2 linked regions of the Phytohabitans rumicis genome follow. The protein of the gene in region 1 interacts with the protein of each later gene in a pairwise test. Links are inferred from orthologs where the notes say so. Each region holds a gene or a part of one and is shown in the gene's direction. Other genes may lie near its edges. The genes, in order: Prum_RS15900 and dnaE.

Region 1 (3,163 bases):
ACGTGATCGAGGCGGCGGTCGCCGATGGTACGGCGTGGAAGCGGCCCACCGGTGCCGGCGTCGGGCGGGTGCACGACCTGCTCGACGGCGCGGAGCACTACATCCAGCACCTCGTGAGCACCGTGCCGCACCGGCTCGACGGGCTGCGCGTCGTGGTCGACTGTGCGAACGGGGCCGCCTCCGACGTCGCCCCGACCGCGTACCGGGAGGCCGGCGCGGAGGTTATCGCCATCCACGCCGAGCCGGACGGGCTCAACATCAACGACGGCTGCGGCTCGACCCACCTGGAGCCGCTCAAGGCCGCGGTACGCGAGCACCAGGCCCACCTCGGCATCGCGCACGACGGCGACGCCGACCGCTGCCTGGCCGTCACCGCCGAGGGCGACGAGGTCGACGGCGACCAGATCATGGCGATCCTCGCGCTGGCCATGCGGGACGGCGGCGGGCTGACCGCCGACACGCTCGTCGCGACCGTGATGAGCAACCTCGGCCTGCGCCTCGCGATGTCGAAGGCGGGCATCCGGCTGATCGAGACCAAGGTCGGCGACCGGTACGTCCTGGAGGAGCTGCGCGCCTCCGCCCTCGCCCTGGGCGGCGAGCAGAGCGGGCACATCGTGATGCCGGCGTACGCGACGACCGGCGACGGCGTACTCACCGGGCTGCACCTGATGTCCCGGCTGGCCGCCACCGGCCGCTCGCTGGGTGAGCTGGCCGCGGTGGTGACCAAGCTCCCGCAGGTGCTGATCAACGTCCCGGTCACCGACCGCACTGCGGGCGCGACCGCCCCCGCCGTGGTGGCCGCCGCCGCGGAGGCCGAGGCCGAGCTGGGCGAAACGGGACGAATCCTCCTCCGTCCGTCGGGCACCGAACCCCTGGTCCGCGTAATGGTCGAGGCGGAAACCCTGGAGCGGGCGCAGCTTGTAGCGGAACGCGTAGCCGCGGTGGTCCGCACCATCTAGCAGTCGATCTTGGAGTTGTCAGGTCCAGTTGCCCGATATGGCACCTGACAACTTCAAGATCGACGGTGAGGCTACGGTGGGACCGTGACGACGACGGGTTCTGACCCCGGGGTTAGCCGCATGCGGGCCTTCGGGACGACGATCTTCGCGGAGATGTCGGCGCTCGCCGTACGCACCGGCGCGGTCAACCTGGGCCAGGGCTTCCCCGACACCGACGGGCCGCCCGAGATGCTCGAAGCGGCCGCCGAGGCGCTGCGCACCGGCCACAACCAGTACCCGCCCGGCCCTGGCATCCCGGCGTTGCGCGCGGCGATCGCCGCCCACCAGCAGCGGTTCTGGGACCTGGCGTACGACCCGGACGGCGAGGTGATCGTCACCGCCGGCGCCACCGAGGCGGTCGCCGCGGCGATCCTCGGGCTGTGCGAGCCGGGCGACGAGGTGGTGTGCTTCGAGCCGTACTACGACTCGTACGCGGCGTCGATCGCGCTCGCCGGTGCGGTGCGCCGCCCGGTGACCCTGCGTCCCTCCGCCGGGGGCAGCTACGCCTTCGACCCGGACGCGCTGCGGGCGGCGTTCGGCCCGCGTACCCGGCTGGTGCTGCTCAACTCGCCGCACAACCCGACGGGCAAGGTCTTCACCCGGGACGAGCTGACCCTGATCGCCGAGCTGTGCCAGGAGCACGGCGTGTACGCGGTGACCGACGAGGTGTACGAGCACCTGGCCTTCACCGACGCCGCGGCACCACACATCCCACTGGCCACCCTGCCCGGCATGCGTGCGCGCACCCTGCGCATCTCGTCGGCGGGCAAGACGTTCTCCTGCACCGGCTGGAAGATCGGCTGGGCGAGCGGCCCGGCCGACCTGGTCGCCGCGACGCTGCGGGTCAAGCAGTTCCTCACGTTCGTCAACGGGGCGCCGCTACAGCCGGCCGTCGCGGTGGCCCTCGGCCTGCCGGACAGCTACTACGAGGGCTTCCGGGCGAGCCTCCAGGAGCGCCGCGACCAACTCGTCGCCGGGCTCACCGACGCGGGGTTCGGGGTCCTGCCGTCCGAGGGCACGTACTTCGTGACCACCGACATCACGCCGCTGGGCGGGACGGACGGCATGGAGTTCTGCCGGACGTTGCCCGAACGCTGTGGCGTGGTCGCCGTGCCGACCCAGGTCTTCTACGACGACGCTGACGCGGGTCGCACGTTGGTGCGATTCGCCTTCTGCAAGCGCGAAGAGGTCATCGCCGACGCCGTGGACCGCCTCCGTCAAAGCTAGAGGAGGAGTTTGTTGCAGCTCGCCGTGGCGAAGGTGCCTTTGGCGGTGCGTTTGGCTACCTCCTTGCCGTCTACCGTGATGCGGCAGGTGACCTCGCCGTCGCCGCCGGCTCGGCGGATCGCGGTCACCGTCACGGCGACGGCGTCCTTTTCCAGGGTCAGTTCCAGGCGCCACGGCAGGTCGGTGTCCTTGGCCGGGGCCAGGCTCCGGCCGTCCTCCTTGAGGTAGACGATGCTCACCGGGCCGTCGCCGCTCACCTCGTACACGACGACCTTGCCCTCGCCTTCGCCGTCGTCGCGGGACGTTTCGGACCTGGTGGTGACCGGGGTGTCCGCGCTCGGGGTGACGCCGCTGCCCTGGTTGCCGCCATCGCCGTTGCGCAGCAGCAGGACGCCGGTCACGCCCGCGCCGCCGACGAGGAGCACCGCGAGGGCGATCACGATCGCGAGGAGCGGGCCGTTGGACCGGTTCGGTGGGGTCGCGGCGGGCTGCTCGTACGAGTACGTCGGCGGGTACGTCATGGAGGTGAGCCTCTCGAAGGGGTCAGTGCCAACGGTGGTACACGATGGGGTGCCAGTGCAAACGCTCATGTCGGATGAGTGATACCAGGGTTTTCGAGCAAGCGCATTGAGCGAAAGTTCGCTACGCTGCGGGCCATGTGTGGAATCGTGGGCTACGTCGGCACCCGGCCGGCGCTGGGGATCGTGCTGGACGGGCTGCGGCGGCTGGAGTACCGCGGGTATGACTCCGCCGGCGTCGCCGTGGTCAATGGCGACCAACTGCTGACCGACAAGCGGGCCGGCAAGCTGGCCAACCTCGAAAAGAGCCTGGCGGAGACCCCGACGGACGGCATCGGCGAGGGCACCACCGGCATCGGGCACACCCGTTGGGCCACCCACGGTGGTCCCACCGACCGTAACGCCCACCCGCACGTGTCC
Region 2 (4,400 bases), 1.5 Mb from region 1 along the record:
CTCGTGATCACGACGGTGCCGCGGGAGGACGCCGCGTTCACCGCCGACTGGATGCTCGACCTGCTCGACGAGGTCGGCATGGGCGAGCTGGCGGCCAACGCGGTCACCCTGCTGTCCTGCCCGACGCCGGGGCATTCGCCGCTGCTGGACGACCTAGCGCGGCACTTCGCGACGCGTACCCGGGCGGTCGCGATCGTCCCGTACGACCCGGCCCTGGAGACCGGCTCGTCCATCGAGTACGCCCAACTGCAACCCGAGACGCGGGAGTCCTGGCTCAAGGCGGCATCGGTGATGCTGGAGCCGTTCGTCCGCTGACGCGTGTCCCCCCTGCCGCGTGTCATACCTGCGGGCTAGGCTCGTGGCCGGCAGTCAAGGGAGAGGGGGCCTGAGGGTGTCTGACTCGTTCGTGCACCTGCACGTGCACACCGAGTATTCGATGCTCGACGGCGCCGCCCGGCTCAAGGAGCTTTTCAGCGAGGCCAACCGGCTGGAGATGCCGGCCCTCGCGATGACCGACCACGGCAACCTCTTCGGGGCGTACGACTTCTTCAAGCAGGCGACCGGCGCGGGCATCAAGCCGATCATCGGCCTCGAGGCGTACCTCACACCCGGCACCGACCGCCGCGACCGGACCAGGGTGCGCTGGGCCGATGGCGGGGAAAACGACGTTTCCGGCGGCGGCGCGTACACGCACATGACGATGCTGGCCGCCGACGCCGTGGGCCTGCAAAACCTGTTCCGGCTCGGGTCGTTCGCGAGCCTGGAGGGCTACTTCTACAAGCCGCGCGCCGACCGCGAGCTGCTCCACCAGCACGCGAAGGGCCTCATCGCCACGACCGGCTGCCCGTCCGGCGAGGTGCAGACCTGGCTGCGCATCGGCAATTTCGAGAAGGCGTGCGAGTCGGCGGCCGAGTTCCGCGACATCTTCGGCCCGGACAACTTCTATCTGGAGTTGATGGACCACGGGCTCGACATCGAGACCCGGATCCGCGCGGACCTGATCCGCCTCGGCAAGCGGCTCAACCTCAAGCCGGTGGCCACCAACGACCTGCACTACACGTACGACAAGGACGCCGACGCGCACGAGGTGCTGCTGTGCGTGCAGTCCGGCTCGACGATGGCCGACCCGAAGCGGTTCAGGTTCGACGCGCGCGACTTCTACCTCAAGTCGCCGGCCGAGATGCGCAAGCTGTGGGACGCCGAGGTGCCCGGTGCCTGCGACAACACGCTGGAGATCGCGGAGAAGATCGGCGACTACGCGGAGCTGTTCAAGGCGCGCAACCTGATGCCGCAGTTCCCGGTGCCGGCGGGGGAGAGCGAGGAGTCGTTCCTGCGCAAGGAGGTCCTGCGGGGCCTGGAGCGGCGCTTCCCCAACGGGGTGCCCGACGACCGGCGCCAGCAGGCCGAGTACGAGCTGGACGTCATCCTCAAGATGGGGTTCCCGGGCTACTTCCTGGTGACCGCCGACCTGGTGGCGTACGCCAAGCGCGAGGGCATCCGGGTCGGCCCGGGGCGTGGCTCGGCCGCGGGCGCCCTGATCGCGTACGCGCTGGGCATCACCGAGCTCGACCCGATGCAGCACGGCCTGCTGTTCGAGCGGTTCCTCAACCCCGACCGCATCTCGATGCCCGACATCGACATGGACTTCGACGAACGCCGGCGCGGCGACATGATCCGCTACGCCACGGAGAAGTACGGCGAGGAGCGGGTCGCCCAGATCATCACGTACGGCACGATCAAGGCCAAGGCCGCGATCAAGGACGCGGCCCGGGTGCTCGGCTACCCGTTCGCGATGGGCGACCGGATCACCAAGGCGATGCCGCCGGCCGTCATGGGCAAGGACATCCCGCTCGGCGGCATCTTCGACCCCAACCACGCGCGCTACCCCGAGGCGGTGGAGTTCCGCCAGCTGTACGAGTCCGACGCCGAGGTGCAGAAGATCGTCGACACCGCCAAGGGCCTCGAAGGGCTCAAGCGGCAGTGGGGCGTGCACGCGGCCGGCGTCATCCTGTCCCGCGACCCCCTCGTCGACGTCCTGCCGATCCAAAAGCGCGAGCAGGACGGCGCGATCATCACGCAGTGGGACATGGGCGCCTGCGAGTCCATCGGCCTGCTCAAGATGGACTTCCTGGGCCTGCGCAACCTGACCATCCTCGACGACTGCCTCGACTCCATCCGCGACAACCGGGGCACCGACCTCGTGCTCGAGGACCTGCCGCTGGACGACAAGGCGACGTACGAGCTGCTGGCCCGCGGCGACACGCTGGGTGTCTTCCAGTTCGACGGCGGCCCGATGCGGGCGCTGCTGCGCTCGATGGTCCCGGACAACTTCGAGGACATCTCCGCCGTGGGCGCGCTCTACCGCCCCGGACCGATGGGCGCCAACGCCCACAACGAGTACGCGGACCGGAAGAACAACCGCAAGCCGGTGGTCCCGATCCACCCCGAGCTGGCCGACTCACTGAAGGACATCCTGGGCGACACCTACGGGCTGATCGTCTACCAGGAGCAGGTCATGGCGATCGCGCAGAAGGTGGCCGGCTACTCGCTCGGCGCCGCGGACCTGCTGCGCCGGGCCATGGGCAAGAAGAAGAAGGAGATCCTCGACAAGGAGTTCGAGCCGTTCGCCGCCGGCATGAAGGCCAACGGCTACTCCGACGCGGCGATCAAGACGCTGTGGGACATCCTGGTCCCGTTCTCCGACTACGCGTTCAACAAGGCACACAGCGCGGCGTACGGCGTGGTGTCGTACTGGACCGCGTTCCTCAAGGCCAACTACCCGGCCGAGTACATGGGCGGCCTGCTCACCTCGGTCGGCGACGACAAGGACAAGTCGGCCGTCTACCTCGCCGAGTGCCGGCGCATGGGCATCAAGGTGCTGCCGCCGGACGTCAACGCGTCGATGGCCCGCTTCGCCGCCGTCGGGGAGGACATCCGGTTCGGCCTCGCCGCCGTACGCAACGTCGGCACCAACGTGGTCGAGGCGATCCGGCGGTGCCGCAAGGAAAAGGGCGCCTACACCGACTTCTACGACTTCCTGCGCAAGGTCGACGCGGTGGCCTGCAACAAGAAGACCATCGAATCGCTGATCAAGGCCGGCGCGTTCGACTCCATGGGGCACACCCGCAAAGGGCTGCTCGCCGTGCACACCGACGCGATCGACTCGTTCCTCGACACCAAGCGCAACGAGGCGGTCGGCCAGTTCGACCTCTTCGGCGGCGGCGACATCGGGGGCGCGCCCATCGAGGTGACCCCGCCCATCCCCACCGGCGAGTGGGACAAGGCCGACCTGCTGACGTTCGAGCGCGAGATGCTCGGGCTGTACGTCTCGGACCACCCGCTCTTCGGCGTCGAGCACGTACTGAGCGCGGCCGCCGACATGTCCATCTCCGCGCTCGCCGAGGATGGCTCGGTCTCCGACGGCCAGGTCGTCACGCTGGCCGGCATCCTGTCCGGCGTACAGCGGCGGATCACCAAGCAGGGCCGCGCCTGGGCGTCGGCCACGCTGGAGGACCTCGGCGGCGCGGTCGAGGTGCTCTTCTTCCCCAACACGTACGAGGTGGTCGGGCAGTACATCGCCGAAGACGCGATCGTGGTGGTCAAGGGCCGGGTCGACCGGCGCGACGACCAGCCGCGGCTGATGGCGATGGACATGTCCCTGCCCGAGATCACCGCCGCCGACGAGGTCAAGCCCGTGGTGCTGGCACTGCCCCCGTCGCGCTGCACCCCGCCGCTGGTCGAACGGCTGCGCGAGGTGCTCACCAGCCACCCCGGCTCGGCCGAGGTGCACATCAAGCTGGTGAACGGGTCCCGCTCGACCCTGCTGCGCCTGGGCCCGACCCGGGTCAACCCGACCACGGCCCTGATGGCCGACCTGAAGGCCCTCCTGGGCCCGAGCGCGGTCGCCGGCTAACCCCATCTCTTCGCGCCGCGACGCCGCCCGCGCCCCGCGCCGTGCGTGGCCCCGCCCCGCGCCGTGCGCGCGAGGCCGCGCCTGCGGCCCCGCGCCGCGACGCCGCGTCGATCAAGGGCATATGGTCGTGCTTTGATCTCCAAACCGCGACCATATGCCCTTGATCGACGATGTTTTCCTTGATCGACGGGCCCGGCGGGGGTCCGCGGTTCGGTGCGGGCCTTGCACGGAGCCGCAGGCGGGCGCGGCCGTGCACGGAGCCGCAGACAGGGCGCGGCCGTGGACAGAGCGGCGGACCGGGCGCGGTCCTGCACTGAGCGGCGGGCCGGGCGCGGGCCGCGGTGCCGGGCGTGGACGGGTACGCGTCGTCGGGTAGCTCGGGCCGTGACTGGAACACCAGTGCTGTATCAGCGTCGCCATAACAGCACTGGTGTTCCAGTCACGGGGCTGGCCGAGCGGGCGTGGGCATCGCGCCTGGTGGCCCGCT

The links.
Region 2: the proteins of Prum_RS15900 (region 1) and dnaE interact in binary tests that used the Escherichia coli proteins (3 or more experiments, as listed by UniProt). The link is inferred for Phytohabitans rumicis from one-to-one orthologs.

What each region holds. Positions count from the first base shown.
Region 1 is NZ_BLPG01000001.1:3,626,468-3,629,630, reverse strand. What follows is about bases 282-3,134. They hold Prum_RS15900 (pyridoxal phosphate-dependent aminotransferase), read left to right. Parts: upstream 282-1,043; coding sequence 1,044-2,225; downstream 2,226-3,134. Other genes in these bases: glmS (glutamine--fructose-6-phosphate transaminase (isomerizing)), read left to right, coding at 2,882-3,134; Prum_RS15895 (MmpS family transport accessory protein), read right to left, coding at 2,222-2,746; glmM (phosphoglucosamine mutase), read left to right, coding at 282-959. Also shown: more of glmM, read left to right, coding at 1-281; more of glmS, read left to right, coding at 3,135-3,163. UniProt on the Escherichia coli protein: Shows aminotransferase activity with methionine and histidine as substrates, and to a lesser extent also with phenylalanine.
Region 2 is NZ_BLPG01000001.1:2,160,139-2,164,538, reverse strand. What follows is about bases 24-4,113. They hold dnaE (DNA polymerase III subunit alpha), read left to right. Parts: upstream 24-391; coding sequence 392-3,913; downstream 3,914-4,113. Other genes in these bases: Prum_RS09235 (MinD/ParA family ATP-binding protein), read left to right, coding at 24-315. Outside these bases: more of Prum_RS09235, read left to right, coding at 1-23. UniProt on the Escherichia coli protein: DNA polymerase III is a complex, multichain enzyme responsible for most of the replicative synthesis in bacteria. This DNA polymerase also exhibits 3' to 5' exonuclease activity. The alpha chain is the DNA polymerase catalytic subunit.